DNA from 2 places in the Lentibacillus daqui genome. Region 2 is predicted to be linked to the other one. Evidence: riboswitches for the same ligand, from Rfam matches in the RefSeq annotation. Region 2 holds a riboswitch; the other holds the start of a gene.

Region 1 (3,191 bases), 790 kb from region 2:
TTGGCAGTTTACAAATATTTGGAATGAATTTTTGTTTGCTGTAACCATTACAACGTCAGATAAACAACCAATTATGGTCGCTCTGCAAAACTTATCCGGCAGTCAGATTGTTCAATGGAATGTGCAAATGGCTGGGGCATTACTAGCTGCATTGCCAACATTGCTTGTCTATATCTTTTTAGGTAAGTATTTTGTCAGGGGCTTGTTGGCAGGATCGGTGAAAGGATAGCTTACTTTCTGGGATTCTCTATGACGAGTAATAAGACTCTCACCCAAAAATTGTCTGGGTGGGAGATGAGAAATAGGTGGTATGAAAGTGAGGTTTGGATTGATTTATAGTTGGAAAAGCGCTGCAAACTCAAAGATTCCGCAGCGCTTTTGTTCTATCTACAATGCCTTGACCAGTCCACCATCAACGACAAGTGTTTGCCCGGTTACATACGTATTTGCCTGGGAACATAGGAAGACAACCATCTTGGCAAACTCATCCGGTTCACCGTAACGTTGCATGGGAATCGATTGTTCTGATTTTTTTCTTTGCTCATCCGGGTCCATGTTTTGCTTTTTCGCAGTGATTTGATCGAGACTAGTCACCCGGTCAGTCGCAATCCTGCCTGGCCCAATCGTATTGATTAAAATATTGTCCGCTGCAAGTTCCTGTGACAAGCTTTTGGCAAGACCAACAATCCCCGCCCGAAACGTATTGGACAAAATCAGATTGTCCAATGTCTGTTTAATGGATGAGGACGTGATATTAACAATGTGCCCGCTTTGTTGCTTTTTCATATATGGCAGTGCTTCACGGATTGCCCGGACAAAACTTAACAGGTTTAATTCAAATGCGTTTTGCCAGGCGTCGTCATCAAAATCATCAAATAAACCAGCAGGAGGACCGCCCGCATTATTGACAAGGATATCAATCGTTCCATGTTTCGCAGCTGCTTTCGCGATTAATTGTTTGATGGAATCAGGGTTGGTAATGTCACAAACTTGATAGTGAACATGCGCATTCCCTGTTTCTTTTTGGATCTCATTTTTTGTTTTCTCCAGTTCACTTTCATTCCGGCTGGCGATGAAAACATGTGCCCCTTCCTCCGCAAATAGGTGTGCAGTTGCTTTGCCCAAACCTTTACTAGATGCCAATACAACAACCGACTTGCCTTCAAGACCTAAATTCATGGAATGACCTCCAATCAAATTTTTACTTGTGTTTTTATTATGAAATGAGGTGGGACGAAATTCAAATGTTAAGCTGGATAACCTCTAAATTAACGTTGACATCCTCAAGCCTTCCAGATATAATTACCAGCAGAAACAATGGGTGAATACCTAACTATACTGGAGAGGTTCTTAGTTCAACCCTCTATAAAAAACTAAGGACAAAACATGTCATGATCCAAAAACCATGTGCCTTAGGGGACCATGGTTTTTTTATGGAGTAAAGGAGGATTTAACGTGGCAGGGCGCGATGATAATGACTTGACTGATCTTACTTTGTTAGGCAGTCAAGGAACAACATATGCCTTTGATTACACACCGGAAGTATTGGAGACATTTGATAACAAGCATCCGAATAGGGATTATTTTGTGAAATTTAACTGCCCTGAGTTTACAACGCTTTGTCCGAAAACTGGACAGCCGGATTTTGGAACCGTTTATATCAGCTATATTCCAGATCAAAAGATGGTAGAAAGCAAATCACTAAAGCTGTATCTATTCAGTTTTCGTAATCATGGGGATTTTCATGAAGACAGTATGAATATCATTATGAATGACCTGATTGATCTAATGGATCCGCGTTACATTGAGGTGTGGGGAAAGTTTACACCTAGAGGCGGTATTTCAATTGATCCATATTGTAACTATGGCAAACCAGGTACCAAATTTGCGCAAATGGCTGACCATCGGTTGATGAATCATGATTTGAATCCAGAGAAAATAGACAATCGTTAATTTGTATCAATTACTCTGGAAACCCCGCAAATCACTGCTACATATCAGTATTGGCGGCGATGGATCCGTACTGATTTAGCCGTATGAATGGCTGATTATTGGTGCCTGGGTCATCCTTGGAGTCATACGCTATAACGTGACTATTGGGAACAACGGCAAAAAGTATTCCAATAAACACATGGAGAAGGAATTGAATCGCGTTGCATGACAGATTTTGAGCGAACCGCGGTGAATCGTTGGTTCGCTTTTACATAACTAAAATTGCAAAATAATGATTCGCAATAGTTATTGCATTCAAAAAAGTGTTGATTTATAATATAGTTAAAACCACATTGACAGGTTCCAAAATGATTTTTTTTGCATTTTATATAGTAAGCACCTTTATTACTAAATTCCTTTTAGTGCGTATGTACAAAGCCCGTTTTATCTTGTGGACAAATAACAGGATAGGAATAAAAATGCAGAAGATGGTTTCCGTAAAACCGAAACCTAAATGAAATCCGGAAATGAGCTAAGAATTGTAAACGCGTTCATTCACTATCCTGTTGTTCAGCAAGTTATATTTGCTTGAGAGGATGGGATGAGGGATGTTAACATTTTCGGTTTCGGAGTTTAAGGAACGATTAGTGAAAACAAAACAGCGGATGACAAATGCCGGGGTTGATATTTTGCTGGTGACCGATCCAGCAAACATGAATTATTTAACAGGGTATGATGCCTGGTCATTTTATGTTCATCAGGTGCTTATTATCCTGATCGATGAAGAACAGCCGATTTGGGTGGGGCGTGGTCAAGATGCAAGTGCGGCCAGTCACACTACTTGGCTGGATGATGATCATATTATTCCATATGGCGATCATTATGTGCAGTCAACCCAGAGGCATCCAATGGACTTTGTTTGTGATTTGTTAAAAATGCGAAAACGAGATAAGCAAACGATTGCCGTTGAATGTGATGCGTATTATTTTACGGCTAAATGCTATTTGCAACTTGTGAAAGGTTTGCCAAATGCGACATTTAAAGATGGTACCAATATGGTTAACTGGGTTCGGATTGTCAAGTCGGATCAAGAAATCGCTTATATGAAACGAGCCGGCAAAATCGCGGAAAAGGCGATGCAGACCGCGTTTGACATGATGGATGAAGGGGTAAGAGAATGTGATGTTGTTGCAGGCATTGCTCATGCTCAAATAAGCGGCCTGGAGGATTTTGGTGGTGATTACCCAGCAATTGTTCCA
Region 2 (3,191 bases):
GCCATATACTTGATTTATCTTGGAATTAATAATGTCATTAGCAACTATTCTGGGTCAACCAAAAAAAAGAAGGCTTCTTTCGTAAATGGTTTTTGGTCCACTGTAGGTAAAATCGGTATTGCGGATCTCGCCTTTGCGATTGATTCCATACTTGCTGCAGTTGCATTGGCAATGACACTGCCGGACACCCCGTTACCGCAATTTGGCGGCATGGATGGCGGAAAATTTGCCATCGTAATTATTGCCGGAATTGCAGGTTTAGTATTAATCAAATTTGCTGCAAATTGGTTTGTAACCTTGCTAGACAAGCGGCCTGGCCTGGAAACAGCGGCATATCTGATTGTTGGCTGGGTCGGAGTTAAACTAGCGATTATTACACTGGCACATCCCGGTGTCAATATAATACCTGAAGATTTTCCCCATAGCATAGAATGGAAAATTATCTTCTGGGGATTTCTGATTGCCATTGCGGTATTTGGCTGGATATGGTCAGGACGCAAAGCGGATAGTAAACGTATTTAACATGCGGTGATGGGCCAGTATATTTGGAGAGGGGCTGTTGAATCGATCTGATTGCGCAGTTTATCAACCAGACTGCACGATTTATCGACCAAGTTAGCAAGGTAATCAACCGGATTGTGTAGTTTATCAACCAAACTACATGAACTATCGACCTGGCAACTAAAAATATCAACCTCACTTTGCCGGTAGCGTATCAACCTGGCAGTGGGGTTTATTGTTTTGCAAGTAGTTCTTTCCGCAAACTGCTAAATTCCTCATTCAGTTCCTTCAACATTAGTTCCAGCGCTTCCTTTTTTGGTAACTCCTTGGATAATACAATAGGATCACCAAAAATAAGTTGAGGTTTCTTCCGTTTAAACAAATCTTTGAAGTTGTTGGGGCCAACATAAGCAGCAGGTACAATTGGAGCCTTGGCGTAACTTGCGATAGTGACCGCTCCCCTTTTTAAAGGTACCTCTTCACTCGTTCTCATACCGCTTGGAAATATGCCAACCACTTTCCCATCTGCAATCAGTCTGCGTGGAATTTTAATCGAACTTGGACCTGGATTTTCCCGATCAACCGGAAAGGCATTTAAACTCCGCATTAGTCGGCGGATCAGACCTTGTTCAAACAGCTCTTTTTTTGCCATGTAATGGATCTTCGTTGGCAAAACGGCCAGACCAAGCCAGAGTATATCCACCCAGCCAGTATGCGTGCATGCAATAATATAACCTTCTTTTTGAGGCAATTTCTCTTTATGATAGACTTTCACCCTGCCAAACAGGCTTAAAATGATGTTTAGGACTGAAGCAGCAAAATGATACATACTGTTCCCCTCTCTTATATTCCTTAGTCTTTTTATTTTATCATATAGTGTTAATACCTGGTACTAAATTTGATTTTTCCTCTAAAAGACTTATAATGTAATAGTTTGAGGATTTACTAAACACGTGGTTCGCGACCATCCCACGTTAAAAAACTAAGGAGTGAAACAAATGAATATCAAAACCCTTGTTGTGAATGCGGTGATTGCGGCGCTGTATGTTGCCGTTTCATTGGTATTATTAATTTTCCCACCGCTTGCCTATTCGAATATCCAATTTCGAATCCCGGAAATCTTTAATCATCTGGTGGTTTTCAACAAAAAATATTTTGCCGGGATTGTAGTAGGCGTTTTTTTAACCAATATCTTCTCTGTAACCGGAACGATGGATTTATTGTTTGGGGTAGGGCATTCCGCATTGTCGTTGGGGATCACAATTTTGCTCGGGAGGTACATTAAAAATCAGGTTACACTCATGGTGATGAACACACTTGTCTTCACCTTCAACATGTTCATCATTGCTTTTGAATTGTACTTGGTGTTGCACCTTCCATTCCTGTTATCCTGGTTAACAACAGCTGCCGGCGAATTAGTCATCATGGCAATCGGCATCCCAATTATGTATGCATTAAATAAAAAAGTACACTTTAGTAACCTAATATAATCGGGACAGAGGGACAGGCACCTTGTTCCACCATTTTTTTACATGGAAATATGTGGTGGGACAGAAGAACCGTCCCTCTGACCCTAACTGACTGTCGGTTCTATCACTGTCAATGTATTATTTTCTGTATCCAGATTAACAGTCGCTCCAATTGGTATGGCTGCTTTATAGGTCCCATGTGCAGTTGCGACATTGGTCATCAGCGGCTTTCCCATTGGGACAAGAAATGCATTAATTAAATCTTCATACGTTGTTCCATACGCAATCGGACAATCGGTGCATTCCCCCATGACAATCCCAATACAATCATCAAATTTTCCAGCTAATTTAAGGTGATTCATATACCGGTAAACTGTATTTATCGGCGCATGGGTTTCTTCCAATAATAGAATTTTCCCCTTTGTATCAATTTCAAAAGGGGTGCCAAGTGTACCGGTAAATGAGGTCAGATTTCCGCCAACAATCGGGCCGGTGACATTTCCTCCAACCCTGCTAATTTGTGGCATGAACGACGGATTTTGAATTTGCCGTTGCATGGTGCGTACCGATGTCGCAGCGAAAAATTGATCGTAATTGTAGCCTGGTGTACTAGTAGTGAAGTCAAGCAGCAAAAGGCTTTGGAATGTAACTAAGTTTGCATACTGGGCCAAAACATTTAAGAGTACCGTAATATCACTATAACCGGTGAGGATTTTCGGATGACTTTGAATGAAATCAAAATCAAGATGTGGGAGGATGCCTGCAACGCCAACGCCGCCTCGTGTAGGCAAAATCAATTTGACCTGATCATTGGCAAACATGCGCATCAAATCAGATGCACGCTCTTCATCAGTACCGGCGAGGAAGCCATCTTGGGCGTAGGTATGGTCACCTAACACCACTTGGAAGCCAAGACTTCTTACTGTTTCTATACGATTGTTAATCTCGTTGTCAGGAAGCGGACTACCCAATGTGACAATGCCAATCGTATCTCCTGGTTGCAATATAGGCGGTTTGATCGTCGCCACAAAGACACCTCCCTACAGATAAAGTGAAACTCCAATCAGTGGGGGTTTACTTTATCCACCACTGATTGTTAGTCCCGTTCTACTGTCGCTAATATCCTCGCTTGGACGCAGATAAAGCGACACTACGAACCCAATTGGTGGCAATAACCTCTGCTAATGCATCGGTAAGTTGCCATTGTATCTCACTAATCAG

What was found. Region 2 has a riboswitch for preQ1 ahead of O2S85_RS01645 (QueT transporter family protein). Riboswitches for the same ligand answer to the same signal wherever they lie in the genome.
Region 1: it holds a riboswitch for preQ1, as region 2 does, so the genes downstream of both, queF (preQ(1) synthase) here and O2S85_RS01645 (QueT transporter family protein) in region 2, are expected to answer to the same signal.

The regions. Positions count from the first base shown of each region.
Region 1 covers NZ_CP114176.1:1,100,873-1,104,063, forward strand. The annotation lists gene O2S85_RS05600 (carbohydrate ABC transporter permease) at 1-229, shown strand, start outside; gene O2S85_RS05605 (SDR family oxidoreductase) at 388-1,179, opposite strand; PreQ1 riboswitch class I at 1,338-1,383, shown strand; gene queF (preQ(1) synthase) at 1,456-1,953, shown strand; gene O2S85_RS05615 (M24 family metallopeptidase) at 2,541-3,191, shown strand, end outside.
Region 2 covers NZ_CP114176.1:307,058-310,248, reverse strand. The annotation lists gene O2S85_RS01655 (TerC family protein) at 1-522, shown strand, start outside; gene O2S85_RS01650 (lysophospholipid acyltransferase family protein) at 734-1,330, opposite strand; PreQ1 riboswitch class I at 1,449-1,493, shown strand; gene O2S85_RS01645 (QueT transporter family protein) at 1,500-1,991, shown strand; gene O2S85_RS01640 (S66 peptidase family protein) at 2,075-2,998, opposite strand.